DNA from 3 places in the Methylocystis sp. sgz306128 genome. Region 3 is predicted to be linked to each of the others. Evidence: riboswitches for the same ligand, from Rfam matches in the RefSeq annotation. Region 3 holds a riboswitch; each other region holds the start of a gene.
What was found. Region 3 has a riboswitch for thiamine pyrophosphate ahead of AC0N03_RS15205 (purine-cytosine permease family protein). Riboswitches for the same ligand answer to the same signal wherever they lie in the genome.
Positions count from the first base shown of each region.

Region 1: it holds a riboswitch for thiamine pyrophosphate, as region 3 does, so the genes downstream of both, thiO (glycine oxidase ThiO) here and AC0N03_RS15205 (purine-cytosine permease family protein) in region 3, are expected to answer to the same signal.
Region 2: it holds a riboswitch for thiamine pyrophosphate, as region 3 does, so the genes downstream of both, thiC (phosphomethylpyrimidine synthase ThiC) here and AC0N03_RS15205 (purine-cytosine permease family protein) in region 3, are expected to answer to the same signal.

Region 1 covers NZ_JBVYWO010000005.1:13,529-23,378, forward strand. The annotation lists gene AC0N03_RS09670 (thiamine phosphate synthase) at 1-444, opposite strand, end outside; gene AC0N03_RS09675 (thiazole synthase) at 449-1,228, opposite strand; gene thiS (sulfur carrier protein ThiS) at 1,230-1,427, opposite strand; gene thiO (glycine oxidase ThiO) at 1,417-2,403, opposite strand; TPP riboswitch at 2,526-2,627, opposite strand; gene AC0N03_RS09690 (sigma-70 family RNA polymerase sigma factor) at 2,701-3,261, opposite strand; gene AC0N03_RS09695 (invasion associated locus B family protein) at 3,542-4,159, shown strand; gene AC0N03_RS09700 ((deoxy)nucleoside triphosphate pyrophosphohydrolase) at 4,179-4,580, opposite strand; gene AC0N03_RS09705 (carboxypeptidase regulatory-like domain-containing protein) at 4,577-5,116, opposite strand; gene argJ (bifunctional glutamate N-acetyltransferase/amino-acid acetyltransferase ArgJ) at 5,128-6,375, opposite strand; gene AC0N03_RS09715 (peptidylprolyl isomerase) at 6,387-7,283, opposite strand; gene secA (preprotein translocase subunit SecA) at 7,591-9,850, shown strand, end outside.
Region 2 covers NZ_JBVYWO010000003.1:258,565-268,414, reverse strand. The annotation lists gene AC0N03_RS07385 (Hsp20/alpha crystallin family protein) at 1-477, shown strand, start outside; gene AC0N03_RS07380 (CYTH and CHAD domain-containing protein) at 531-2,111, opposite strand; gene AC0N03_RS07375 (PepSY domain-containing protein) at 2,500-2,775, shown strand; gene AC0N03_RS07370 (cytochrome b/b6 domain-containing protein) at 2,819-3,337, shown strand; gene AC0N03_RS07365 (DMT family transporter) at 3,334-4,239, opposite strand; TPP riboswitch at 4,354-4,457, shown strand; gene thiC (phosphomethylpyrimidine synthase ThiC) at 4,509-6,338, shown strand; gene AC0N03_RS07355 (isochorismatase family protein) at 6,423-6,959, opposite strand; gene AC0N03_RS07350 (chemotaxis protein CheW) at 7,356-7,832, shown strand; gene AC0N03_RS07345 (RBBP9/YdeN family alpha/beta hydrolase) at 7,910-8,458, opposite strand; gene purB (adenylosuccinate lyase) at 8,791-9,850, opposite strand, start outside.
Region 3 covers NZ_JBVYWO010000013.1:45,955-55,804, forward strand. The annotation lists gene AC0N03_RS15190 (bifunctional rhamnulose-1-phosphate aldolase/short-chain dehydrogenase) at 1-1,071, shown strand, start outside; gene rhaI (L-rhamnose catabolism isomerase) at 1,177-2,469, shown strand; gene AC0N03_RS15200 (malate synthase G) at 2,588-4,744, opposite strand; TPP riboswitch at 4,902-5,008, shown strand; gene AC0N03_RS15205 (purine-cytosine permease family protein) at 5,049-6,317, shown strand; gene thiD (bifunctional hydroxymethylpyrimidine kinase/phosphomethylpyrimidine kinase) at 6,378-7,214, opposite strand; gene AC0N03_RS15215 (Gfo/Idh/MocA family protein) at 7,214-8,221, opposite strand; gene AC0N03_RS15220 (hypothetical protein) at 8,591-8,965, shown strand; gene AC0N03_RS15225 (enoyl-CoA hydratase) at 9,109-9,850, shown strand, end outside.

The DNA.
Region 1 (9,850 bases), on a different contig from region 3:
GCCGATGCGTTTCTTCCAGGCCGTGATCTTTTCAAGGCCCTGCGGTGCCCAGCGCATGGCTTTGAGAATGGTCGGGTAAATCGGCCCAAGAGCAACATAATCCGGCGAGAACGACAGCGCCCGCGTCAGTTCGGCGTCGTCATGAGTGGATATGCCAATCTTGATGCCCGCCTTGCGAATGGCTCCGATATCTGCCGTATCGAGATCTTCCTGCCCGAGATGGATATAATCGCAGCCCAGATCGATAGCCTCGCGCCAGTAGTCGTTGACGACAAGCTGTGCGCCATACGTGCGGCAGAGGTCGCGCGCCTCGGCAATTTCCCGGCGCAACGTGGCCTCATCAAGATTTTTGGCACGTAGTTGCACCAGTCTGACGCCAAGCGGCAGCAGGCGGCGCAACCAGACCGAAGAGTCGACGATAAGATAGAAGGGATCAAGCATGATGGTCTCAGGTAAAAGCGCGTCCGATGACGGGGGTTGAGGGTGCGGCCATGTCCCGCGGTTCGATCATGTCGGCGCGGCGCGCGGCGCGTCCGGCCTCGATCGCCCGGGCGAAGGCGCCGGCCATCAGCACGGGGTTGCCCGATTTGGCCACGGCTGTATTGAGCAATATGCCGTCATAGCCCATTTCCATGGCCTGTGCGGCCTGTGAGGGCGCCCCCAGCCCGGCGTCGATAATGAGCGGAATTTCGGGGAAATGTGCCCGGAGCGAGCGCAGTCCGTAGGGGTTGTTCAGTCCGCGCCCCGAACCTATCGGCGCGCCCCAGGGCATCAGCACTTCGCATCCGGCCCGCAGCAATTTCTCCGCCACGACGAGATCTTCCGTCATGTATGGAAATACCGCAAAGCCATCTTCTGAGAGAATGCGCGCTGCTTCAACCAATCCGAAAACATCCGGCTGCAACGTATCTTCCTCGCCGATGACTTCCAGCTTGATCCAGTTGGTATCGAACACTTCCCGCGCCATCTGCGCGGTGGTGACGGCATCCTTTACAGTGTAGCATCCCGCCGTATTGGGGAGAATGCGCACGTTCTGCGCCTTGATCAGTGCCCAGAAATCGGCGCCGGCCCTGCCGCTGCCCATTTCGCGGCGCAACGAAACCGTAACGACTCCCGTGCCGCTGGCCTTGATACTGTCTGCCAGAATGGCGGGCGAGGGATATTGCGAAGTTCCCAGCATCAGGCGTGAAGGTAATTCAACACCGTATAACGAAAAAGGTTCATCCATATCAGCCGCCTTGTCTTGGTACGAGAATTTCGATTTTGTCGTCGGGGGCAAGTTGCGTGGCCGCCCGGTCTGCCGCCCGGACGAAAGCACCATTGCGAGCTGTTGCGACGGGCACTTCGCCAAAGTCCAGTCCCGCGACGAGCTCGGCCAGATTGGTGGCTGAGGTTTCCTGAATCTCGCCGTTGATCTCAAGCTTCATCACACACCTCGGGGAAATGGGCGCCGTCCAGAATAATCTTCGCGGCACGCTCTGCCATAGCCGGGGCCAGCAGAAAACCATGCCGGTAGAGTCCGTTGATGCAGAGCGTGCGCCCGCGCTGGCGCAGACGCGGCAGGTGATCGGCGAAAGCCGGACGCAGGTCCGCGCCCAGTTCGACGATTTCCGCTTCGCCAAAGGCCGGATGCAGGGCATAGGCGGCGTTGAGCAGTTCGCCGATGCCTCGCGCCGTGACGCGCCCGCGCTCGTTGTTTTCAACCATTGTCGCGCCAACCATGAAAATATGATCTTCGCGCGGCACGATATAAACCGGAATGCGCGGATGCAGCATGCGTACCGGCCGTGCAAGGCTAATTTCGGCGGTGCGCAACAGCAGCATCTCGCCCTTGACCGGGCGCAGGTCTGTCAGGATATCGCGGGCGGCCAGACCGCGGCAGTCGATTGTGAAATCCGCTTCGTCCGTCACATCGCCGGCTTCAGTGTTGAACCGGAACGCAACGCCCATCTGCGTCAGTTTTTTTGTCATTTTCGCCATGGTCTGGCGCGGGTCGAGATGCGATTCCTCTTTGAAGAACAAGGCCTGATCGAAGCGTCCGGCGAGGTCAGGTTCCAGAGCGTCGATTCTGCCGCCATCCACCCATTCAAAATGGTGCGTGCGGCGCGAGAAGCGCCGAAGATCCGGCAGGTCGCGCGGCTGGGCCACCACCAGCGAGCCGTTGACGGGCAGCGGGCCAAAATGTCTCTGCCAGAAGGCCATGGATTCGACGCCGAATGTTTCAACAAGAGGCTCTGCGCTTTCCAGTTCGCACCAGGGCGCCAGCATTCCGCCGGCGTAATGCGAGCAGCCCGAGCCGGCCGCGCCGCGCCGTTCGACAATTTCAACATCCGTACCGCGTTCGGCAAAGGCCAATGCGGCGCAAAGTCCGGCGACTCCGGCGCCCAAAATTCTGATCAGCATGGGAGCAGCGCCTTGTAGCGAGGTGCTCTGTTCCCTTGTGAGCGAGATTGTGCAGTCAATGTGAGCCCTTGTCTCAAATGCCCTTTGCAGGGCGCAATGCGGCCGCAAAAAAACCGGGGCAGGCTGGCCGCTTGATCCTGTCCCTCCGCTGGCATGACCCAGTTCAGGTTCAAGGGTCGTGGTTTCCCACCTCTCAGCCCTTTCAGGCTCCCCTCGGATAGGCTGAATATGGCGTTTGCCGCAGTAAATGGCAAGCTGGATAAGGCGCGTGCGCCGCGACCAATTGGCCCGGAGGGTTCATTCGTCCAGTCCGAGCTCTTTCAGCTGGAGCCGCAGACGCGTGAAGGCGAGGCGGATGCGGGATTTGACCGTACCAAGCGGCAGGCCGGTTTTTTCGGCGATCTGCGCGTGGGACATATCCTGATAGAATGCAAGATCGATCAGTTCGCGCTGATCCGGGTTTAAAGCCGAAAGGGCCTGCCGGGTGAGTTGCTCGCGCTGCCATGTGTCCAGCGCCTCGTGCGGCGTGGGGTCTTCGCTCTCCTGATCGAAGGCATAATCCTGCGGGTCGACAAATTCCATCCGGTTGCGGCGCAGGCCATCAATGCGCCGGTTGCGGGCGATGCGGTAGATCCAGGTCGCGACCGAGGATTTGGCCGGGTCGAACTGGTCGCTTTTCAGCCAGAGCGAACGCATCACATCCTGCGTGATTTCTTCGGCCATGCCCTGATCCGAGCCAAGCCGTTGCAGGTAGGAGATGAGGCGTGGCGCGAAATAGTCAAATAGACTTGTGAACGCCGCTTTGTCGCGACGTTCGGCAACCGCCAGAATTAAATCGTTTTGTTCACGCGCATTCATGGATGTTGGCAGCGAACCAATCTTTTGTGTTGAAGCGGGAAGCAACAACGTTGGGAATTCATGTTCCGGCCAGTTCCGGGCCAGCAGGGTAAATCTTTGATCAGTTCCGTCAGTCTGCGTCAACTGCCGCGGCCGACGGGCTGGCGTTGGCCCTGAAAAAGGTTTTAAAGGATAAATGGATGATTCTTCAAGCCTCGGTCTGAAATTTGTCTCAATTCACTGTTGATCCTTGGCTACAAGACGATAAACAATAAGCATCAAAATGACATAGGTTCGGCTCATGATTCGCATCACTTCCCTCGTACTTTCGGCCGGCTTGGTTTGTGTCGGCCTGACCTGTGTTCTTCCGGTATCCGCAATGGCGCAGCCGACAAAGGCTGAATTGCTCAAGAAGAAAAAACTCGAGGAAGCCAAAAAGGCGGAGGAAGCAAAGAAAGCCGCTGCGGCAAAGGCGGATAAGCCATTGCTCGTCGGAACTTACGGAGACTGGGGCGCCTATCAGTCCGTGACGGGCAAGACCAAGGTCTGTTATGCGTTGAGCCAGCCTAAGGACCGCCAGCCGGCCAATTTGCAGCGCAATCCCGCTTTCATGTTCATTTCCCGGCGGCCAAGCGCCGGCGTGAAGAACGAAATCTCGCTCGACATGGGCTTCCCCGTGAATGAAAAAGCCAAGGATGCCGTCGCCGAGGTTGGAACGGCGCATTACGCTCTGCTGCTCAAGGGCACTTATGCCTGGGTCAAGAATGTCGCTGAAGAAACCGTGATGCTGGACACCATGCGCAAGGGCTCGAAGCTCGTCGTGAAAGTGCCGTCGGAGAAGGGTCACGTCACGACAGACACCTATTCGCTGAACGGACTGGCGCAGGCCTGGGACAAAGTCCAGAAGGAATGCCCCTGAGCCGTTTCAGGGTGCCTGCTTAAGCAAGCAACTCGATCAGCGGCGGTATGAGAGGTTCGTCTGCGGGCGGCATGGCAAATTGCCGCAGCTCTCTTGCCAGAACCCATTTCAGAGCTTGTCCCTCGCGCGGACGAATGACGCCCTCCCAGCGGCGGCAGACATAGAGCGGCATAAGCAGGTGAAAATCCGAATAGGCATGACTGGCGAAGGTAAGGGGCGCGAGGCACGGCTCCTTGACGTCAATGCCCAGTTCTTCGTGCAATTCGCGGATCAGTGCCTGTTCAGGCCGTTCCGAAGCGTCGATCTTGCCGCCGGGAAACTCCCAAAGACCGGCAAGAGCCTTGCCCTCGGGCCTCTGGGCGATGAGAATGCGTTTGTCACTGTCAATCAGCGCGCAGGCTACGACGAGAAGAAGCTTCATTTGCCCGACAGCACGACATTGATAGGGTTCAATTCGGAATCTCCCGCTTTGACAGTCACAGTCTCATACATGGCATTGCCGTTCCAGGTCAGATTGTCACGATCGAACCAGGCATTCTGTGTCACCACGAAATAATCGCCGGGCGCGATATTGGCGAAGCTGAATTTGCCACGGTCGTCTGCCTTTGTCGAACGGGTATATTTTACATATTCAGGATCGGGCTGCGCCTGAAAGGCGACCCGGATCACGTCGACATAATTCGCGTTGCCATAAAGATCATAGATGCGCTTGCGGGCATAATCGGTTTGCGGCACGAGGGTAACTGTCTCGCCGGCACCGCGAACTGCCCAGCCTCTGGCATTTCGGCTCAGCGTGACACCTGTGATGATGGCCTTGCCGTCCTTGCGGATGAATGCTGCCTGTTCCGGATCGAATGCCGCATCGGCGGGGGGTGGAGCTGACGGTGTCGTTGGAAACTGGGTCATCTGGCAGGCTGAAACCAATGTTGCCAGTAAAATAAAGCCAACGACGCGCATTCATCACTCCCTCATGATCGGTAATCTCCGTTTATAGCAACATATTCCTTGGTCAGGTCGCAAGTCCAAATTTTGCTTTTACCTTGGCCTATACCAAGATCTACTTTCAAGACGATGTGATCGCCGCGCATATATTGTGAAACCTGCTGTTCATCATAGGAAGAATCACGCTCGCCCAGATGTGCGACACGTATTCCGCCAAAATAGATCGAAAGCCTGTCGCGCTCGGCTTTTTCGCCGGCCTTGCCCACGGCCATGACGACACGGCCCCAATTGGCGTCTTCGCCGGCAATGGCCGTCTTCACCAGCGGCGAATTGGCGATGGACAGGCCGATTTTCTTCGCGGCCTTGGCGGAAGCGGCGCCCTCAACCTGAATTTCGATGAATTTGCGGGCGCCTTCGCCATCCCGGACCACCTGATGCGCGAGATTGAGCAGCATTTTTCCCAATGCGCGCCTGAACCCTGCAAGGCGCGGGTCATTCGGGCTTTCAATGCGCGGGCAGCCGCGCTTTGCCGCAGCGCCCGTGGCAAAGAGCATCAATGTATCCGAGGTGGATGTGTCTGAATCAACGGTGATGGCGTTGAAGCTGGTCTGAACGCCTCTGGCCAGCAGCGCCTGCAGCGCGGGCGCGGCTATGGGCGCATCGGTAAAGACGAAGGACAGCATGGTGGCCATGTCGGGTGCGATCATGCCCGCGCCCTTGGCCATGCCGCTCAGAGTCACGCTCACGCCGTCTATTCTGGTCGTTGCGGTTGCCACCTTCGGGTATGTGTCGGTGGTCATGATCGCGCGCGCGGCCTCGATCATTGCGCCCGGAGCGGCGCTTGCGGCCAGCCTGTCCAGCAGGCCATCGAATTTGCTGGCGTCGAGCGGCTCGCCGATCACGCCCGTCGAGGCAAGGAAAATCTCGCTCTCGGGCGCGCCGGAGGTCCTGGCGGCAATTTTCGCGGTCAGCGCGACGCTCTCCACGCCCTTCTGGCCGGTGAAGGCATTGGCATTGCCGGAATTGACCACCAGAACGCGCGCCCTTCCGCCCGGCAGGTTCCTGCGGCACCAGTCCACCGGCGCCGAAGGGCATTTGGAGCGGGTGAATACACCGGCAACCTGCGTGCCTTCGTCCATGAGGGCGAGAAGCACGTCGGTTCGTCCCTTGTAGCGGATGCCGCCCTCGCCGGTTGCAAACCGCACGCCGTCTATTTCAGGCAGCGTGGGGTAGGATTTGGGAGCAAGAGGAGAGAGCGGGGCATCATGCGCCATGGTCGGTTCCGTTATTTTGCTGGGGTTGCAGCCTTGTCGCCGCCGTCAGCCGGCAGGGTTTTCAGAAGGTCAGCCGGGGTCGGCTGATCAAGACGTTCAATTTTGACACCGTCATGAAGCTTGGTGATCATTTCGGCCTGCGCCTTCTGGATCACGTAACGGCGGACCTGATCCTTGACGGCATCAAATTCGGGGAACGGATGCGGACGCTTTTCCTCGAGCTTGATGATATGCCATCCGAACTGAGTCTTGACGGGGTCGGAGACCTGTCCCGGCTCCAGCTTGAAGGCGGCATCCGCGAATTCGGGCACCATCTTGTCCTTGGTGAAGAAGCCGAGATCGCCGCCCTTGGCGCTCTTGTCGGTGGAGACCTCGTCCGCCACCTTGGCGAAATCCTCACCTTTTTTAATGCGGGCCAGCGCAGCCTTGGCCTCGTCTTCCGTCTTCACGAGAATGTGACGGGCATGCACTTCCATGACGCCCTTCTGGGCGGCGGCGGCTTCGTCATAGGTTTTCTTGAGGTTGGCGTCCGTGTCGGAAGCGGCGGCGACCTGGCTCATCTTGGTTTCCATCAGCGCCTTGTCCTTGAGATAGGCCAGACGCTTCTGATAATCGGCGCTGTCGGTGATCTTTTCCTTCTCGGCCTCGCGCGCAACGAGCTTGGTGTCGATAAGATATTCCATCACATAATTGTGCTTGGCCTGATCGTCGGCCTGCGGCGGCAGCGACGGGCCGAGGTCCTGCAACGCCATGTTGAAGTCCTCCTCGGTGATGGCGATGCCATCCACCTTGGCCAGAACCTTGGGTTCGGCATGGGCCAGCGTCAGGGATGTCATCAGGGCGGCAACCGCCAGCGAGCTTTTGATCAGTGAAGCGCTTGAAATAAGGGTGCGGAAATTCCGGGTCATAGTCAGGTCCTGTGTGATGCCGCGCCAAGCACGGCCATGAGCCGGTCTCGCGTGCGGCCTTATCGAATCGAAAAGCGGCAACATGTTGGAATTGGCGCGCACATTCGCCGAATCTTGTCGCGAAGACAAGACCAAATATGGCACCTTCATTGACAAGAGAGTGGCGCGATCTTATCTGTTCGGCGGCGTGGGGCGGCATCGTTCCCGCGCGCGGCCGGCTGTTGCACACATGGAACGGCCATGAGGAATGGGCGAATTGTCGATTGCCCGGAATGGGCTCCCCGCCTGTGGGGTGGAAGAGGTTTGAATGTTAGGTTCCGTCGCACGCAAATTATTTGGCACCGCGAATGATCGGCGGCTCAAATCCTACAAACCCAAAGTGGCGGCCATCAATGCTCTGGAACCGGAACTGGCAAAGCTGAGCGACGAGGCGCTCCGCGCCCGCACCGATGAGTTCCGCGCCCAGATCGCTGCCGGCAAAGGCCTCGACGACCTGCTGATTCCCGCATTCGCCACGGTGCGCGAGGCCGCCAAACGCGTGCTTGGCCAGAGACATTTCGATGTGCAGCTGATCGGCGGCATGGTGCTGCACGAAGGCTCCATCGCGGAAATGCGCACGGGTGAGGGCAAGACCCTTGTCGCTACGCTCGCCACCTATCTCAATGCGCTGCCCGGCAAGGGCGTGCATGTCGTCACCGTCAACGATTATCTTGCCCGCCGCGACTCCGAGTGGATGGGCCGTATCTACAAATTCCTCGGGCTTTCGGTCGGCATTATCGTGCATGGCCTCGATGACGAGGAGCGCCGCCAATCCTATGCCTGCGATATAACCTACGGCACGAACAACGAATTCGGCTTCGATTACCTGCGCGACAACATGAAATACGAGCTGTCGCAGATGTCGCAGCGCGGCCATAATTATGCGATCGTCGACGAGGTGGACTCGATCCTGATCGACGAAGCGCGCACGCCGCTGATCATTTCCGGCCCTTCAGACGACAAATCCGATCTCTACAACAGCATCAATGCTCTGATCCCCCAGCTTGTGCCGGGCGATTTTGAGCTCGATGAGAAGCAGCGTTCGGTGAGCCTGACCGAAGCCGGCAATGAGCATATTGAGGAACTGATGCGCGCCGCCGGCATCCTCAAGGAAGGCACGCTGTATGAATCGGCAAATTCGACGCTGGTTCATCATGTGCAGCAGGGCCTGCGCGCCCACACCCTGTTCAGCCGCGACAAAGATTATATCGTGCGCGACGGCGAGGTGGTGATCATCGACGAATTTTCCGGACGCATGATGCCGGGCCGCCGCTATTCGGAAGGCCTGCATCAGGCGCTTGAAGCCAAGGAGCATGTGCAGGTCCAGCCGGAGAACGTCACTCTGGCATCCATCACCTTCCAGAATTATTTCCGCCTCTATGGCAAGCTCTCGGGCATGACCGGCACTGCGGCCACCGAAGCCAATGAGTTTCACGAGATCTACAAGCTGGATGTCGTTGAAATTCCGACCAACGTGCCGGTGCAGCGTTATGACGACGATGATGAGGTTTACCGCACGGCCGAGGAGAAATACCGCGCCGTCGTGCGTGAGATCGAGGGGGCGCTCTCGCGCCAGCAGCCCGTTCTCGTGGGCACGGCCTCAATCGAGAAAAGCGAGCTGATCTCCGAAATGCTGAAAGCACGGGGCATTCCGCATCAGGTGCTCAATGCGCGCTATCACGAGCAGGAAGCGCAGATCGTGGCCGAGGCCGGTGTTCCGGGCGCGGTGACCATCGCCACCAATATGGCCGGTCGCGGCACCGATATCAAGCTTGGCGGCAATCTCGAGATGCGCATTGCCCAGATCACCGCCAGCATCGCCGAAGGGCCGGAGCGCGAAGCTGCCATTGCCGCGGCCACCCGCGAGATCGAGGAAAAGCGCGCGATCGTGCTTGCTGCCGAGGAAGTGATCGAACTGGAACCCGCCAAGGGCAATCGCCCGGCCAGAACGGTGAATCGTCCCGGCGGTCTGTATATCATCGGCACCGAGCGGCATGAATCGCGCCGTATCGACAACCAGTTGCGCGGCCGTTCCGGCCGTCAGGGCGACGCCGGACGTTCGAAATTCTTCCTTTCGCTCGAAGATGACCTTATGCGCATTTTTGGCTCGGATCGTATGGATTCGATGCTGCAGCGCCTTGGCCTCAAGCCTGACGAGGCCATTATCCACCCGTGGATCAACCGCGCTCTGGAAAAGGCCCAGCAGAAGGTAGAGGCGCGCAACTTCGATCAGCGCAAGAACGTGCTGAAATTCGACGATGTGATGAACGACCAGCGCAAGGTGGTGTTCGAACAGCGTCGCGAGATGATGGCGCAGGACTCGCTCGAGGACATTGTCACCGATATGCGCCATGCCGTCATCGACGATATTGTGACGCGCCATATCCCGCCGGATGCCTATGCCGAGGCCTGGGATGTCGAGGGCCTGCATGAGACCGTGTCCACGGCCCTCAACCTCGATCTGCCGGTCAAGGCCTGGGCGGCGGAAGAAGGCATTGCCGACGAGGAAATGAGCGACCGCATCACCA
Region 2 (9,850 bases), on a different contig from region 3:
TCCAATGGCTGGCCGAATTTTGAAAGCTTGCGTCATGAAATCGACGAGGTATTTGACAGGTTTGGCTTCGGATCCTGGCGCTTGCCATTTGCCGGGCCGGCTTTCGAGATAGAAACCGATTGGCCCAAGGATATGACAGCCGGGCTTTCGCTTGCCGTGGATCTTGTGGAACGGGACAAGAATTACGAGATCACGGCAGAGTTGCCGGGCATGGATGAGAAAAATGTCGACATCAAAGTTGCCAATGGGACGCTGACCATCCGCGGCGAAAAAAAGGAGGAAAGGCAGGAAAAGGACAAGGATTATTACCTGTCCGAGCGCCGCTACGGCTCTTTCACGCGCGCATTTGCCTTGCCCAATAATGTTGACGCCGACAAGATCGAGGCTTCCTTTGCCAAGGGTATTTTGACGGTTATTCTCCCCAAGGCCGCCGAAGCCCTCAAGAACGAAAAGAAAATCGCGATTAAATCGTCCTAGAGCGCTCGTGCAGGCGGGAATTTCTGCCAGGTGCAGCTATTCCCGCCTGGTTTTTACTCTTTCCAGAATCTCGGCGCCTTGCGATAGGCCTTCCAGGCTTTCTCAAGGCCGTGATCGGAATCTCCCTTTTCCATTCCCGACAATTTCATAATGATCCGGCTGGTGCGCGCGCGCGCCGCGGCAGTCCGCGGTTGCAGGGCGCTGGTCAGTTCCTGCGCCCGGATGAAATCATTATAGGCGCCAAGGCTGTCCTGCAGATGTTCAAGGCAGGCCCTGAAAGGATTAATGGTTTCGGTGCGTTCGAACAGGCTGGCGAATAATTCGGCGGCATAACGCAGGTGCTTGAGGGCTATGCGCGTTTCATGCCGTTCTGTGGGGGAAAGCTTGAGCAGACTTTTTCCCTTTTTGCGCAGCCGCTTGTCGAGGCGCTCCAACGCCTGCTCGGCGAAGGACGTAACAGTCTGGTCCAAATCACGCAGTTTTTTGGGGAGGGGATGCTTGATCCGGTCGGATCGCGTGGCGAATGCCTGCATCATCACGACAAATTCCGAGGTTCTCGGTGCAAGGATCGCGTCTCTTGCCCGGGCATGAGCTTCCTGCCGGGCCGCAGCCGAGCGGCTGCGCAGGTCTTCGAGCGGTTGCGTGCCTGACAGCTTTTCGGAATTTCCCTTATCCAGCATTTCGTAAAAGACATCGTAATCGCGTGCTTCACCAAGAACTGTCGCAATGCGTCTTGCCTCGTCAAGCAGGGGAGCAAGATCACTTTTTGGCAGAATTTTGCGGAACAGGCCCAGTTGAGCACGAAGGCGGCGCAGGGCCACGCGCATCAGATGAATGGATTCCGGGCGGTCCGCGATCAGCAGCGCTGGCCAGTTGCCGCAGAATTGCTGAAGATTCATGGCGATAATCAGACTGATCAGCTCCCGTGCCTTCATATCAGGACGCAACTGCGGATAAACGCTGCGCAATTCGGCCGGATGGGCATTGCGGGCAAGCCGGTAGCCGCGCTCTGATTTCTGTTCGAAGGAAAGGCGAAGCCCGGCATGGATGAGTTGCAGCGCCAGTTCATAGAGCTCGCTGGCCGCGCCCGATTTCAGTTCGATTTCGCATTCATTTACCGGCTCACTGTGTCCGTTCGCCAGAATTTCGCCTTCGTCCAGCGCAATTTCCAGCCGCGCAGCGGGCGTGATGATGTCGGCGGTGCGGCGGCGGATGCGCGTTTTGAAGCGCGGGACAAGCGGCTTTCCGGCAGTGGTGCGGGCAACCATCGCGGCAAGCCGCGCGCCAAGGCGCATGGGGTCGGGCGTTGGGCCGGTCAGTTCGGCCTCTGCTTCCCCGCGGCTGAAAATGGCGCCGTCGTCGTGCCATTTCAGTGTCATGCGATGGCGCGTGCCGTTTTGCCGCACGCGAAGGCACATGCCTGCCTGCTCAAGTGCATCGTCGGCAGTGTCGAAGTAGATGCTGCGCTGGTTCTGTGCATGCCAGTCAAGTGTCGTGCCGGCAAAGCCTTGAGGCTTCAACAGGTCATGAATGATGCCGGGGTCTCCGGTCAGCTTTATTTCAATCTCGCGCTGTCCCGACGCAGCAGGAGTGGGTGCGGCTTGTTCCTTATCCGTTTTGAATGCACGATTCATGGCGTCGCCGCTTTTCCGTCCGGCCAGTGCGCCGGGATTTTGCCTGACGCATTTAAATCAGTTCTATGCTGTTTGTCCTTAATCAAAATCAAAAGATCTGATCATTAGCGAAATCCAGCCCGCCATGAGCGAGAGCCAGCCATGAACCGCGAATACGTTTCTTCGAGGAGTTTGCACGGCATACACTTAACAGAATGCAGAATGAGCATCGGTATTTTTATCTATCTCAATTTTGTTTTTACCCTGATTTGGCCAGCATTCGTTCATTTTTTGGCCATAGTCCCGCGACATCGTTGCGCTCGTGGCCGGTTTTGGTCGCGAAGATAAAATAATTTCGTGCTTTCGGCGATTTTTGGCTGACTGCGCGCAACTGATTTGGAGTATGCCAATGCATCGCCTCTTTGCTGTTTCCGCTCTTGCTCTTCTTGTCGCCACCCCGGCCTTTGCGGCTGGCTCCTGCAGTAAGGCGCCCGCATCCAGTTTCAAGCCAAAGGCGACGCTTGAGGCGCAGCTTAAGGCGGAGGGCCTGACAGTGCGCCGCATCAAGGTCGAGAACGGCTGCTATGAAGTTTATGCCGTTGATAAGGCTGGCAAGAAAGTCAATTCCGCCTACAATGCCGAAACTCTGGAAAAGCTCGACAATGCCGAAGCCGGCGAGAAGTAACAGCCAGGACGACAGATCACCCGACGCGCGCCAGCCTGCTGGCATGACGCGCGTCTGGGATCCGGTGGTGCGGCTGTTTCATTGGAGTCTGGTGACGAGCTTCATCGTCGCATGGTTCACGGCCCGCATTCTTGAAAATCCCCATCAATGGGCGGGCTATACGGCGGCGGCGCTGATAAGCGTCCGCATTGTCTGGGGATTTTTTGGCACGCGTCACGCGCGTTTCTCGGCATTTGTCCGCTCACCGGCCGCTGTATTCGGCTATCTGGCCGACATGGCCCGGGGCAGGGAGGCCCGCTATATTGGCCATAATCCCGCCGGCGGAGCGATGATCGTTGTTCTGCTGATCTCGATGCTGGCCACGGCCCTCACGGGCTGGATGATGACGACCGACACGTATTTTGGCGTGGACTGGGTTGAAAACCTGCACAGTTTTTTCGCGCATGGCATGGTCGTGCTTGTGGTTCTGCATGTCTGCGGGGTCATTATCGCCAGCCTGCGTCACCGGGAAAATCTGGTTAAGGCCATGATCACCGGGTTTAAGCGCCGCGAGCAGAACTAGCCTGCTCCGCCCTTTTGCCGGCGGGGCAGGGCATTCCATAGTCCGGGGCCGATCTCTGCCAGCACCACGCCCGCTAGAATGAGGCCGCAGCCCAGTTGTGCGGTCAGGCTCAGGCGTTCGTCCAGCAGGATGGCGCCGGCCAAAGCAGCAAAGACGCTTTCCAGCGACAAAATCAGCGCGGCCTCAGCGGGCGGGGCGTGTTTTTGCCCGACAATCTGCAATGTATAGGCTATGCCCCCCGAAATGAGCCCGGCATAGAGAATGGCCGGCGCGGCGGCGACAAGCCCTTGCCAGCTCTGGGGCTCCAGCCACAAGCCGCATGCCAGCCCCAGCGCCGCAGTGATAAAATATTGTGCGAAGCTCAGGAAAAACGGCCTGTGCGTCCGGTGAAGGAAAATCGGCACAAGCGCTATGGCCAAAGCCCAGGCAATATCGGCCAGCACGACATAGAGATCGCCGATGGCAAAGCCGTGCGGCGCGCCGCCGGCGAGCAGCCAGGCTCCCGTCAGTGAAATGACGACAGCCAGAAGCACTGTCGTACGCGGGCGCCTGCGGTCAATTATCCAGACCAGAAACGGCACGAAAGCGACATAGAGCGCGGTGAGAAAGCCGCCATTGGTGGCGCTGGTGGTGACCATGCCGAGCTGCTGCAGGCTAGCGCCAGAAAACAGGCACAAGCCAATCAGGACGGCAAGCCCCATATCCTGCCGGCTCATTGCGGGCAGGGACTTGCGCGCCTCGCGCCGGATCAGCGGCAGCATGACGATGCCGGAGAGAAAAAATCGCATGCCGACGAAGGTCAGCGGGCCGATGACGGCATTGCCGCTTTTTTGCGCCACAAACGCCGCGCCCCATATAAGTGCAGTCAGAAGCAGCAGAAAATCAGCCTGCAATCGTGTCATCGTCAATCCCCCGGGCTTGGGATGTAACCGCTGATGCGCCGAAAGGCGAGAAAAATCCGGACTGTCGGCGCGGTCTTTCCTGTCTTGACCTGAGCGCGCGATCCATTAAAGATGGCTCTATCCGAGGGGTGTCCTTTTTGGGCTGAGATGGCGTTAAGCCGGACCCTTTGAACCTGATCCGGGTCATGCCGGCGAAGGGACTGGATCGTTTGGCTGAAGGCTGAAATTTCCTTTCTCTCGCGCCGGAAAACCCGATAGCGAGGAAAATCATGACGAAATCTGTTTCCAATCCGTTGCTGGCGTCGCAGGATGCAGTCACAACCGGCCCTATTGAAGGCTCACGCAAGGTTTATGCGGCGAGTGCCGCTTACCCCGACATCAAGGTGCCATTCCGTGAAATCACCCTGAGCGATCCGAATGAACCGCCCGTCCGCGTCTATGATGCTTCCGGCGCCTATACGGAAACGGATGCCGCCATAGATCTGCGCGCCGGTTTGCGGCAGGTGCGGGGCGCGTGGATTGCGGCGCGCGGCTTCGACGTGATTGAAGGGCGCGCCGTACGCCCCGAGGACAACGGCGATCTGCCGGAAGACAAGCTGGTTGAGGCTTGCCCGGCCAAGCGCCCGATCTACCGCGGCCGCGAGGGCCAGATGGTCACGCAATATGAATTTGCCCGCGCCGGCATCATCACCCCTGAAATGATCTATGTCGCACAGCGCGAGAATCTTGCCCGCGAGTGCGCGCATGCGGAAGCAGCAGCGCGTCTCGCCGATGGCGAGAATTTTGGCGCGTCTATCCCCGATTTTGTCACGCCGGAATTTGTGCGCGAGGAAGTGGCGCGGGGGCGGGCGATCATTCCCGCCAATATCAACCATCCCGAACTGGAGCCAATGGCGATCGGCCGGAATTTTCTGGTCAAGGTCAATGCCAATATCGGCAATTCGGCAGTCACCTCCGGCGTGGCGGAAGAAGTCGAAAAGATGGTCTGGGCAACGCGCTGGGGCGCGGATACCGTGATGGATCTCTCCACGGGCCGCAACATCCACAATATCCGTTCCTGGATCATGCGCAATTCGCCGGTTCCGATCGGCACCGTGCCGATCTATCAGGCGCTGGAAAAGGTGGGCGGCGATCCTGTAAAGCTGACCTGGGAGGTGTTCAAGGACACGCTCATCGAGCAGGCAGAGCAGGGCGTCGATTATTTCACCATCCATGCCGGTGTGCGCCTCGCTTATGTGCCGCTGACGGCCCGGCGCGTGACCGGCATTGTCTCGCGCGGCGGTTCGATGATGGCGCGCTGGTGCCTTGCGCATCACCGCGAAAGCTTCCTCTATGAGCATTTTGACGAGATCTGCGACATCATGCGCCAGTATGACGTCTCCTTCTCGCTGGGCGACGGTCTGCGTCCCGGCTCGATCGCCGACGCCAATGACGCGGCCCAGTTCGCCGAGCTGGAAACTCTGGGCGAACTCACGCAGCGCGCATGGGCCAAGGGCTGTCAGGTGATGATCGAGGGGCCCGGCCATGTGCCGATGCACAAGATCAAGATCAATATGGAAAAGCAGCTTCGCGAATGTGGCGAAGCGCCGTTCTACACGCTCGGACCGTTAACGACGGATATTGCACCCGGCTATGATCATATCACCTCGGGTATCGGCGCGGCGATGATCGGCTGGTTTGGCTGCGCTATGCTCTGCTATGTCACGCCGAAGGAGCATCTCGGCCTGCCGGACCGCGACGACGTCAAGACCGGCGTCATCACCTATCGCATTGCCGCCCATGCCGCGGACCTTGCCAAGGGCCATCCGGCAGCACAGTTGCGCGACGATGCGCTGAGCCGCGCGCGCTTCGATTTCCGCTGGGAAGATCAGTTTAATCTTTCGCTCGATCCCGACACGGCGCGCGCCTTCCATGATGCAACCCTGCCGAAGGATGCGCATAAGGTGGCGCATTTCTGCTCGATGTGCGGACCCAAATTCTGTTCGATGAAAATCACGCAGGATCTGCGCAAGGAGGCGGAAGCCATGGCGGGAATGCAGGATAAATCGCGCGAATTTCTGGAGCAGGGCGGCGAGCTTTATGTGCCGGCTGCAGAATAAGGCCTGAGTGCCGTCACTTGCATCATTGACACGGCCGACGGGGAAAATGAGAGGCGGCGGTTGGGCAATTCCCGCGCCGCCGGCTTATTTGATCAGAGCGACAATTTCGCGAAAATGCGGGTGTTCCGCGCTGGTCAGCCATTCGAACAGCACCATTTCGGTGGTGACGATTTCCGCGCCATGCCTTTCCAGCCGGTTGAGCGCGGCGCTTTTGCTTTCAGACCGGCGCGAGCCGGTGGCATCACCGGCAATAAAGACGTGGCGGCCTGCGCTCATCAGGCCAATGGCCGTTTGCAGCACGCAGACATGCGCTTCACAACCGGCAATGATGATCTGGGCCTGCGGCGCAATCAGGTCAAGAAAGCCAGCCGTGCGCCCGGCATCGAATGTCATCTTGCCAAAGCACCGGTCCGGGGTGGCTTCAAGCTCGCTTATTGTCTGGCCCAATTTTAGCGGGTTTTGCTCGGTAAACAGCATCGGCACGTTAAGCAGGCGTGCCGCCTTGACCAGATGACCCGCATTGGCGATGACTTGCGGCCTATCGGAGATGGCCGGCATCAGGCGGGTTTGAAAGTCGATCATGAGCAGAAAGCTCTGCCCGGCATCCAAAATCCGCGTCATGACGGCTTTCCTCCGGCTCTTGTCTGGCCAAAACCTGTCTGGCTCTGCGCCATATTTTGCGCCTTGCTGCCTGTGAAGTCGAGATGGCGCATCAGGGCCCTGTCGCTTAACGCGCTTTTCCGGTTCGCTCGCCGCGTGTCAGCTTTCCAATTTACAACTTTTGAAATATTTTAACAAACAATACACTTATTAGTTGTATCAATCGATGTCGTGGAACGGTGATTTGCATTGATCCGTCAGCTTCCGGGGTGTGCCCCGGCTGGGTGTTGCAGGAACGGGTTTTTCGCTGACGGCGTGTTTGCCTTCAAGGCAGGTGCGGCGGCAGGAGATCACAAGGGGTTTGGGCAGATGAGCGATGGCGGATTTCACACTGTGTCAGAGAAGGGGAGCAGGCTTATGTCGGAAGGTGCTGATACAAAGGATCGCGTCGCGGCGCGTGAAATGATTTCATTTCTGGTCAAATCGCAGGAATTCTGCGTGGATGTTATGTCGGTGCGTGAAATCCGTGTCTGGACCCCGGCAACACCGCTGGCGCATTCGCCGAGCTTTGTCTCGGGCGTCATCAACCTGCGCGGAAAAGTTCTGCCGATCATCGATTTCGCTGCCAGATTGGGCTTCCAGCCGACGGAACCGACCAGCCGGCATGCTATTCTCGTAGCCCAGATCGGCAATCAGGCCGTGGGCCTGATGGTGGAAGGCGTTTCGGAAATTCTGACCGTGCGTAACGACATGATCCAGCCGACGCCGGATGTCGCCTCGCAGGTGGCCAATAATTACATCAGCGGCATTGTGGCGCTTGAGGGGCGGATGATCAGCCTCATCGCCCTTGACGCGATCATCGCATCAAACGAGTTCCAGCAGCTGGCGGCATGAATTCGTTCTGCCTGCATCCGCTGGCCGGGTGAGACGCGCACGCTCCAACATCACACTGTCTCACCCGGTTTTTTATTTTATATCTTGTTCAGGAATCCGGCAAAGCTCATCAGGCCTTCGGGCCAGGGGCCATGGCCGGATTCGGTATTGATATGACCCGATTCTCCGGCGTCGATCAGAGTGGCGTGCCAATGGCGCGCATGGGCTTCTGCAACATGAAATTCGCAGTAGGGATCGTTGCGGCTGGCCACCAGCACGGATCTGAAGGGCAGCGGATGCAGCGGAATGGGCGCGAAGTCATGCGCAACGCCGGGCAGGAGATCCGGCCGGTTCCAGTCTGACAGGGCCACCAGAAACGCCCCGGCCACCGGCTTTTTAAAATGCGGCACCGCATGCACTATGGCCGCCACGCCCAGCGAATGTCCCACCAGCACGACCGGCTTCGCTGCCTGATTGACGGCCTCGGTGATGGCCTCAACCCATAAGGCCCGTGAAGCATGGTTCCAGTTGGTCAGTTTGATCATCTGCGCCGTGGAGAGCTTGGCCAGCCACCGCGAAACCCAGTAATCCTGCGTGTGGTCGCCAAAGCCGGGAACAAGAATGATCGAAGATTCGGCAAGTTTCATTTTGGTGCTCTTGATAGACAGACGCTGCGCGCGGATGCACGAAACAGGGTTAAGCTTTTCTGGCTGCGGAACAGGCGGACGTCAATGCAAATCAGGCCAGTCCGGTCATGACCATCCCGCCAGTCTGGTCAGTAGGAGCCGCAATGCGCATGAGCGCGGCGCCCGCATTACCCGGCTTTTCTGAGGGATCGGAAATATTTCGTGGATACGCGGGTCAAGCCCGCGCATGCCGCATCTGGAAAAACGCTTGCGGAATCACACGCGCCATGCCCGGGCCTCATCCTGAGCCGGGAGGCTCAGGGTGAGGTTATTTCGGCAGGTTTGCGGCCTGTTCAGCCGAATACCCGTGCAAATATCGTATCGACATGCTTCAGGTGATAGCCGAGGTCGAACAGATCTTCGAGTTCCGACGGCGAGAGCGCTTTTGAAACGTCGGCATCGGCCTTGAGCAGCGAGAGAAAATCGCCTTCGCCGCGCCAGACCGGCATAGCGTTGCGCTGCACATATTTATAGGCGTCCTCGCGCGAAATGCCCTTCTGCGTCAGGGCCAGCAGCACGCGCTGGCTGTGAATCAGGCCGCCGAGACGATTGAGGTTCTTTTCCATGTTCTGCGGATAGACCAGCAATTTATCGATGACATTGGTAAGGCGATGGAGCGCAAAATCCAGCGTGACGGTTGCGTCCGGCCCGATCATGCGCTCGACGGACGAGTGCGAAATATCGCGTTCGTGCCACAGGGCGACATTTTCCAGCGCCGGGGTCACCATGCCGCGCACGAGGCGGGCCAGCCCGGTGAGGTTTTCGGTGAGCACGGGGTTGCGCTTGTGCGGCATGGCGGAGGAGCCTTTCTGCCCTTCCGAGAAATATTCCTCGGCTTCCAGCACTTCCGAGCGCTGCAGATGGCGCACTTCGGTGGCGAGGCGCTCGATGCAGCTGGCAACGACGCCCAGCGTGGCAAAGAACATGGCGTGGCGGTCGCGCGGAATAACCTGCGTGGAGACGGGCTCGACCGTCAGGCCCATTTTCGCCGCGACATGGGCCTCGACGCGCGGATCAATATTGGCAAACGTGCCCACCGCGCCGGAAATGGCGCAGGTTGAAATTTCGGCCTTGGCAGCAACAAGGCGGGCGCGGCAGCGGGAGAATTCCGCATAGGCCTGCGCCAGCTTCAGGCCGAAGGTCACCGGCTCGGCATGAATGCCGTGGCTGCGGCCGATTGTCGGCGTCATCTTATGTTCGAAAGCGCGGCGCTTGAGCGCGGCCAGCAGCGCATCGACATCGGCGATCAGAATGTCGGCGGCGCGCGAAAGCTGCACATTGAGGCAGGTGTCGAGCACATCCGATGAGGTCATGCCCTGATGGACGAAACGCGAATCCGGCCCGATGAATTCG
Region 3 (9,850 bases):
GCCTATTATGGGCGGTGCAAGCACTCCAATTCCCCGGCCATGCGCGACCCCAATGCCGTGATTTATCTTGTTCCCGGCGTTGGAATGATCTCTTTTGCCAAGGATAAGGCGACGGCGCGTATCGCATCCGAATTCTATATCAACGCGATCAATGTGATGCGCGGCGCGTCCGGCGTTTCAAGCTATGTCGGCCTGCCGGAGCAGGAAGCTTTCGACATCGAATATTGGCTGCTCGAAGAGGCGAAACTGCAGCGCATGCCAAGGCCGAAATCCCTCGCCGGGCGCGTGGCCTATATCACCGGCGGCGCGGGCGGCATCGGTCAGGCGACAGCCGCGCGCCTGCTTTCCGAAGGAGCCTGCGTGGTGCTGGCCGATATTGATGGCGCCTCGCTTGAAAATGCCGTGCAGGGCTTCGGCAAGAAATTCGGCAGGGATAATGTGCGCGGCACGCTGCTGGACGTCACCAGCGAGGATGCTGTCGCCCGCTCCTTCCATGAGGCAGTGCTCGCTTTCGGCGGGCTTGATATTGTCGTCTCCAACGCCGGAATAGCGTCGGCCTCGCCGGTGGAAGATACGAGCCTCGCGCTGTGGCAGAAGAATATCGACATTCTCGCCACCGGCTATTTCCTTGTCTCGCGCGAGGCGTTCCGGCTGTTCCAGCGCCAGAAGGCCGGCGGCAATGTGGTGTTTGTCGCCTCGAAGAACGGACTGGCGGCATCTGCCGGCGCCTCGGCCTATTGTGCGGCCAAGGCGGCCGAAATTCATCTTGCCCGCTGCCTGGCGCTGGAAGGCGCGGCGCATGGCATTCGCGTCAATACGGTCAATCCGGATGCGGTGCTGCGCGGTTCAAAGATCTGGCAGGGCGAGTGGCGCCAGCAGCGCGCGGCCTCCAACAAGGTTTCGGAGGATAATCTTGAAGAGGTCTATCGTCAGCGCTCCATGCTGAAGCTTTCGGTCTTTCCGGAGGATATTGCCGAGGGCATTTATTTCTTCGCCTCCGACCTGTCGGCCAAATCCACCGGAAATATCCTCAATGTCGATGCGGGCAATGCCCAGTCTTTCACGCGGTGATCTTTCATCCCGCCCGTCTCCCAAAGGGAGAAGGAGTTCCCTCTCTCCGCATGCGGGGAGAGGGTTAGGGTGAGGGGCGCGCGCCCTTCTTTTAAAGGTGTTCACATGACCTATCTGATCGATAACGGCTTTATCGCCGAACAGAATTCCAAAGCGCAGTCGCATCTTGACGAAGATTATGCGGCGTTGTCCCGGCAGCTGGAGCGCCGTTCCATAGATGTGGACGACATCGCGGCCAAGGTGACGGCCTTCGGCGTTGCCATTCCCTCGTGGGGCGTGGGTACGGGCGGCACCCGGTTCGCCCGCTTTCCGGGGCTGGGCGAGCCGCGCCACATCTTCGACAAGCTCGATGATTGCGGCACCATCCAGCAACTGACGCGCGCCACGCCCGCCATATCGCTGCATTTTCCATGGGACAAGGTTGAGGATGTCGCCGAACTTAAGGAAAAGGCCGCAGCCAAGGGGCTGGGTTTCGATGCTGTCAATTCGAACACCTTTCAGGATCAGCCGGGACAGCCGCATTCCTACAAATTCGGTTCGCTGTCCAACGCAGATGCCGCCGTGCGGGCGCAGGCCGTGGCGCATAATCTCGAATGTATCCGGCTTGGCCAGCAGCTTGGCTCGAAAGCGCTCACCGTCTGGGTGGGCGACGGCTCGAATTTTGCCGGTCAGTCCAGCCTGACAAAGGCTTTCGACCGCTATCTGGCCGCCATGCATGAGGTTTATGCCGGCCTGCCCGCCGACTGGCAGGTGTTTCTTGAGCATAAGATGTTCGAACCGGCCTTCTATTCGACGGTGATCTCGGATTGGGGTTCCAGCTTTCTGGCGGCGCAGGAACTTGGACCCAAGGCCAAATGCCTTGTCGATCTTGGCCATCATGCACCTAATGTCAATATTGAGCAGATCGTCGCGAGGTTGGTGCGCTTCGAGAAACTGGCCGGTTTCCATTTCAACGATTCAAAATATGGCGATGACGATCTCGATGCGGGTTCCGTCGAGCCCTTCCGGCTGTTTCTGGTCTTCAACGAACTGGTCGATGCGGCGCATCATCACGCCAAGGGTTTTAATCCGGCCTATATGCTCGATCAATCGCATAATGTCACCGACCCGATCGAGAGCCTGATGCAATCGGCTATCGAGGTGCAGCGGGCCTATGCGCAGGCTCTGCTGGTGGACCGCGTGGCGCTGGCGGCGGCGCAGGAAGCCAATGATGCGCTTGGCGCCCATCTTGAACTGAAAAAGGCTTATCTCACGGATGTTTCGCCCATTCTGGCCCGTGCCCGGCAGAATTCGGGCGGCGCGATCGACCCGGTCGGCGTGTATCGCCTGTCGGGGTATCGGCACCGCAAGGGGCAGGAGCGTCCCGCCGTCAGCGGCACCAGCGCGGGAATCGTGTGAGATTTGCGCGGCATTAATCTTGCGAATGAGCCGCTCCGTCATTGCGAGAAGGCGCAGCCAACGCGGCAATCCAGAGCACTGGATTGCTGCGCTGCGCTCGCAATGACGAAAGAAGCTCTCAGCCCGCCGCCTTTTTCTCGAGGCGGCGCTTGTGCAGCACCGGCTCCGTATAGCCCGATGGCTGCTCGCGCCCCTTGAACACCAGATCGCAGGCAGCCTGAAAGGCAATGCCGTCATAGGCCGGGGCCATTGGCTGGTAGAGCGGATCGCCCGCGTTCTGCCGGTCGACGACCTTGGCCATGCGCTTCATCGCCTCCATGGCTTCGTCCTTGCTGACAACGCCGTGGTGCAGCCAGTTGGCCATGTGCTGGCTGGAAATGCGGCAGGTGGCCCGGTCTTCCATCAGCGCCACGTCGTAAATGTCCGGCACTTTCGAGCAGCCGACGCCCTGATCGATCCAGCGCACGACATAGCCGAGGATACCCTGGGCATTGTTGTCAAGCTCCTGCCGGATGTCTTCCGGTGTCCAGTTGATGTCGCGCGCAAGCGGCAGCACCAGCAGGGAGTCGAGCGGGGGTACCGGCCGCCCCGAAAGCTCGTTCTGGCGCGCGGTGACGTCGGTCTTGTGGTAATGCGTGACATGCAAGGTCGCGGCGGTGGGTGAGGGCACCCAGGATGTATTGGCGCCTGCGTCGAGATGGGCGCCCTTCTGTTCGAGCATTGCGGCCATGAGATCGGGCATGGCCCACATGCCCTTGCCGATCTGCGCCTTGCCCTTCAGGCCGCAGGCAAGACCGATGGCGACATTGCGCTCCTCGTATGTCTTGATCCATTCCGTGCCTTTGATCGCGGCTTTGCGCACCACGGGGCCGGCCTCCATCGCGGTGTGGATTTCATCGCCGGTGCGGTCGAGAAAGCCGGTATTGATGAAGAACACGCGGCTTTTGGCGGCGCGGATACATTCCTTGAGGTTGGCCGAGGTGCGGCGCTCCTCGTCCATGATGCCGATCTTGATCGTGTTGGCGGGCAGGCCCAGAGCCGCTTCGACCTCCGAGAAGGCCTCGCAGGCGAAGGCCACCTCGTCCGGCCCGTGCATCTTCGGCTTGACGATATAGATCGAGCCTTTCACCGAATTGCGCAGCAACGACCCTGCGGATTTTTTCAGATCATGAATGGCGATGGCGGAAGAGATAAAGGCATCGAGCAGACCCTCCGGCACTTCATGGCCCTGATTGTCATAGGCGGCGGGCGTCGTCATCAGATGTCCGACATTGCGGTTGAGCATCAGCGCGCGGCCCTTGACGGTGAGCCTGCCGCCGGGCGCCTCGAAGGTGCGGTCGGGGTTGAGGGTACGGGTCAGGGTCTTGCCGCCCTTTTCAAACGTATCCTTGAGGTCGCCCTTCATCAGGCCCAGCCAGTGGCGATAGACCACCACCTTGTCGGCGGCATCGACGGCGGCCACCGAATCCTCGCCATCCATGATGGCGGTCAGGGCAGCCTCAAGCCGCACATCGGCCACGCCGGCCTTGTCGGTCTTACCGATGGGCGAAGCGGCGTTGACGACGATCTCCACATGCAGGCCGTTGTGGCGCAGCAGCACGGAGGAGGGCGTCTCCTTCGCGCCGAGCCATCCGGCGAACAGGGCCGGATTTTTCAGTGCGGCGCGGGCGGCACCCTGCTGCACGACAAGCGCGTCACCCTCAATTGCATAGAGCGTTGCATCGGCATGGGAACCCGATGTCAGCGGCGCGATGGAATCGAGAAAATTGCGCGCCCATGCGATGACTTTGGCCCCGCGTTCGGCGTCGTAGCCCGGCTTGTGCTCGCCCGGAATGGCGTCTGTGCCGTAGAGCGCATCATAGAGGGAGCCCCAGCGGGCATTTGCGGCATTGAGCGCATAGCGGGCATTCATCACCGGCACAACCAGCTGCGGGCCGCCCACCACGGCGATTTCATCGTCGACATTTGTGGTCTCGACCGAAAAATCCGGCCCTTCCGGCACGAGATAGCCGATTGAGGTCAGGAATTCGCGGATTTTAGCCGGATCACGCGGCTTGCCGCGGTTTTCACGCTCAAAGGCGTCGATTTTTGCCTGTAACTCGTCGCGTTTTGCCAATAGCGCCCGATTTTTTGGTGCAAGCTTGTTGATGAAAGCATCCAGGCCGCTCCAGAATTGCTGGGGTGAAATGCCTGTGCCGGGCAGGGCTTCCGCTTCGATGAAGGTTTTGAGCTCTTGATGGACGCTCAAACCGCCCAACTGCACCATGCTGGCCATAGGTCACTCCTTTAATTGTTGTTCTTGACTTAAATCGTCATTCTTGGGGCGTTGATACAATGTCGGCGCGGCAGTCTCAAGAATATCGCGCCACTCCCTTTTCCATAATGTGGAAAAGCTTTCGATCTTGACAAGATAAATCCGTGGTGAAATCTGTACCGATAGCTCGGGGTGCCGGTGTGCCGGCTGAGAGAGGATGCAAGTCCTCGACCCGCAGAACCTGATCTGGGTCATGCCAGCGGAGGGAAGCGCCCACATTATGACGCTGAATCCGTTCGTCATGTCCCCATAAATGGGGGTAGACATGTCTGAACGCAATCAATCGCTTAATCCTGTGCCGCAGGCGCAGCGCGTGCTCGATCTTTTCGACTATGCCAGTCTCTGGGGCTCGCTTGGTGTCGGCCTGCTGGTCATGCTGGCGGGGGCGTCGCTGCTGCCGGGCCTGAGCGCGCCGCAGGCTTTTGCCGCGATCATCGTCGGTTCGGTGCTGGGTGCGGCTTTTCTTGGCGCGATCGGGCGCCTCGGCGCGGCAACGGGGCTCTCCAGTGCAGGGCTTATCCGCCCGACACTGGGCCGGTCTCTGGCGTTTCTGCCGATCATGCTCAATATTTTGCAGCTCATCGGCTGGGCGCTGTTTGAAATTATTGTCATGCGTGACGGCCTTCATGCCGTGCTGGGCGCGGGCGGCGTTCAGATTCCGGCGGCGGCGCTGACGATCATTGTAGGGCTGGTGCTGGCCGGCTTGCTGGCGCTGGCGATGACGGGCTTCGTGCGCAAGTTCATTCGCGGCATCGGCGTGAGCCTGATGGTTCTGGCTCTGGCCTGGCTGACCGTTCAGACATTGCGTGCCGGTTTTTCTGCCGGATGGGACAATGTGTTCAAGCCCGGCGATGGCTCGATGAGCTTTGCCGCGGCCATTGACCTCGTGATCGCCATGCCGGTTTCATGGGCGCCGCTGGTCTCGGATTATACGCGCTTTGCCCGGGCGCCGGGGCGCGCCTTTGCCGGCACGGCGCTGGGCTACGGACTGGCCAATGGCTGGTGCTTTGCGCTTGGCGTTCTGCTCGCGGCGCTCAATCCCGGCGCGGAGATGATGGCGGCGATCACGCTCCTGCCGGTTGGCGCTGGCGCGCTGGCGCTCATTCTGGTGGATGAGATGGACAATGGCTATTCCGATCTCTATTCGGCGGCCGTCTCGGGGCATGGTCTGGCAACGCCGCTGCCGGTGCGGGGTCTTGGCCCGGCGCTGGCGCTGCTTGGCACGGCTCTGGCGCTTTATCTTCCCATCGCCAATTTCTCGGACTTTCTGAGCAAATATACCGATTTTCTCTATCTGATCAGCTCGGTTTTCGTGCCGCTATTTGCGGTCGTGCTGGCGCATTTCCGCCGCCCCACGGATCTGGCGCGCGTGCCTCTGCTCGTCTGGCCGGCCATAATCGCCTGGGTTGCGGGGTTTGGCGTCTATCAGGGCTTCTTGCGGTTTCTGCCTGACTGGGGCGCGACATTGCCTTCGCTGATCGCGGCCTTTGCGCTTTATGTGGTTCTGGAAAAGGGCCAGCCGCGCGCAGCCTGAATGCGTGTCCCGCGCGGCCGCTTTGCACGGTCGCGCAGGCGGGCTCATGCAGAGCGCAGCTCAATCGCTCGGGATAGAGAATTTATGCATCGTCTGCGGCGCGAAGCCGTGGTTGAGCGGGCCGTGGCCGTGGCCGGTGCGCACGTCCGCACCCGCTGCGATGGCCTGTGCGATGAAGGTGCGCGCCCGGACGATCGCGTCTTTCAGCGTGTGGCCCAGCCCGCAATAGGCGGCTATGGCCGATGAGAGCGTGCAGCCCGTCCCATGAAGATTATGCGAGGCGATGCGCGGGCTCTGCATGGCGATGGCCGCTTCGGCATTGATGAACAGGTCTGTCAGCACAGGGCCGCTCAGATGGCCGCCCTTGGCCAGCACCGCCTTGCAGCCCAAGGCCAGCAGGCCGCGCGCCGCTTCCTCCATCTGGGTTACATCGGCGACATTTGCGCCATGCAACAGGCCAAGTTCATCCAGATTGGGCGTGACGAGGTCGGCGAGTGGAAACAGTTCCCGGATAAGAACGGCGACGGTTTCGGGTTCGATCAGCCGTGCGCCGCTGGTCGCCACCATCACGGGGTCGAGTATGATGACTTTCGGCTGCCAGTGGCGCAGTTTTGCCGCAACCATGCGTACCAGATCAGGCGCATGCAACATGCCGATCTTCACAGCATCGACGCCGATATCGCTGAACACGGCATCGATCTGCGCGCCGACCACATCGGGCGGCAGGCCGTGGATCGCGGTGACGCCCAGCGTGTTCTGCGCCGTGACCGCCGTAATGGCGCTCATGCCATAGCAGCCGAGCGCGGAGAAGGTTTTCAGATCGGCCTGAATGCCCGCACCGCCGCCCGAATCCGACCCGGCTATGGTGAGCAGCCGCGCGTAGCGATGGCTTTGCATCAAGGCTTTTCCCAGTGGTTAGACCGCATCGAACGGAACAGGGCATCGATGATGCGCATGTTCTGCACAGCGTCCTCCATGCCATATTCAAGATGCGTCTCGCCCAGCACAGCGCGGGAAAAGGCTTCGCCCTGCAGGGTATACTGGTCGCAGGCAGGGATCACTTCGGCACGGATGCCGGAGCCGGCGAGATCGTTGCCGTCGTCGATGAATATGCGCGTTTCGCCGCCGGCAGGCGCATTGAAAGGAATCTGCACCTCGATGCGGCCCTTGGTGCCGCAGATCTGCACACGCTGGTAAGGCACAAGCTGGGTCGAGATCGTGAAGGTGAGATGGCGCCCATGGCCGAAGTCGGCAAGGCCGCTTGTGAGCCGGTCAGTGGCAAATTGCGGGTCGTTTTCGGCAACGCCGATCACGCGCTCAGGGTCCGCGCCGAAAATATAGCGCGCGGTGGTGAGCGCATAGCAGCCGATATCGTAAAGCCCGCCGCCGCCGATATCCGCCTGATTGCGCACATTGGCTGGATCGTCGTTGAAATAGGAAAAGAAGGTCTGGATGGCCTTGACATCGCCGATGGCTCCGCCTTGCACCAGTCCGCGCGCCCGCTGCCATTGCGGATGGTGGCGTACCATGAAGGCCTCGGCAACAAGCTTGCCGGCCTTTTTTGCGGCGGCGGCGAGGCGGCCGGCTTCCTCGGCGGTGAGGGCAACCGGCTTTTCGCACAGCACGTGCTTGCCGGCCTCCAGCGCCGCAATGGACAGCGGCACATGCAGATGATTGGGCAGCGGATTATAGACTGCTTCTATATCGGGATCGGCCAGCAGCGCCTCGTAGGAGCCATAGGTGCGCTCGATGCCAAGATCCTGCGCCATTTCATTGGCCTTGGCGACATCGCGCGAGCCGACGCCGAGAATTTTCACATGCGCCGCCTTCTGCATGGCGGGAATGACCTTGGCCCAGCCGATATTTGCCGTTGAAATGACGCCCCAGTTCACTTGCCGTGTCATGATCGCAATCTCCCCTGTGATTTGGCGCAAACTAGCCCGGCACAGGGCGCAATGTCACGCGGTGAATGGCGCCCGCGGCGCAAAAATCGGACGCTTTCACTCCGGGCGATTGTTCGGCATATCGGGTTCTGTTCGCAGCGGAGCGGCTTGATTCGCAGCAAGCGCGCGCCAGAACCGGCTTTGAATCATGTTGTCATCATATGAGCAGATGAGAGCGTGGTGCGAATTGCCGTTTAGGGCCAAGGGATTGGCCGCCGGCTTGTACAGTGCCTGCTGGTCTGCGCCGCGGCGGTTTGACGCAGAATCGGAATCTTGCCAATGATATGCAGAGCTGTTCACCCGGATGGCCTTTTCGTCGTGGGGGTTTTTATGCGTTTGATTTCATCCACCTATTTATTGCTCGGATCCATTTATATTCTCATCGGCATGGCAGTGGGCATCGGCATGGGCATAACGCAGGATTTTACCTACGCGCCGCTGCATGCCCATATCAATCTGGTTGGGTTCGTGCTGCATACGGTTTTCGGGCTTGCCTATCGGGTCATCCCGTCGCTGGGTGAGAGCCGGCTGGCGAAATATCAGTTCTGGATCTATGCGATTTTCGCGCCGATCCTCATGCTCGGCGTCTATCTGACCATCAGCGGCATCAATCATGCGGTGGTGGCGATTGGCTCCATCGGCGTATTCGCGGGGACGGCGCTGTTCGCTTTGCTGGTCTGGCAGAACTGGCTGCGCGGCAACTGAGCCTCTTGTGCACCGCCTGCTGTATGAAAGCGGGCAGAGTCCATTGGAAGATTGAAGGCGCGCTTCCCGCCTCAGCTGCCGCATTGCCTTGTGGACCGTTCATGCACTAGCATGAGACTGTGAGAAGCAGGCGGGGCAGAACCATGATACCAGCGGCAGAGCCTATGCCCGTCCTCGTCGATTGGGGCGCGGACGGCGTGGTTGAGATCAGGCTTAACAGGCCCGAAAAATTCAATACGCTGTCGGAGGCCGTGCTGGAGGCCATGCAGGCGGCGCTCGACCGGATTGCCGCAGATGATGCGGTGCGCTGCGTTGTCTTGTCGGCCAATGGCAAGGCCTTCTGTGCGGGGCATGATTTGAGGGAAATGCGCGCCCACGCCGATGTCGGCTATTATCGCGCGCTGTTCTCGCGTTGCGGACAGGTGATGCAGAGCATAGCGCGGCTGCCTGTGCCGGTGATTGCGCGCGTGCAGGGGCTCGCCACTGCGGCGGGCTGCCAGCTTGTCGCCACCTGCGATCTGGCCATTGCGGCGCGTTCGGCGCGTTTTGCGGTCTCGGGCATCAATCTGGGACTTTTTTGCTCAACGCCCGCAGTTGCTCTTTCGCGCAATGTGCTGCCGAAGCACGCTTTCGACATGCTGGTGACCGGCGATTTCATCGATGCCGAGACGGCGGCGGCGCGCGGCCTGATCAATGCCGCAGTGTCCGACGAGCGGCTCGACGAAGCGCTGGCCGCCAAGGTGGAAACCATTCTGAGCAAGGATCCGGTCGCCGTGCGCTATGGCAAGGCCATGTTCTGGCAGCAGCGGCAGATGCCGCTGGCAGAAGCCTATGAATTTGCGGGCGATGTCATGGCCCGCAACATGATGGAAGCGGATACATGCG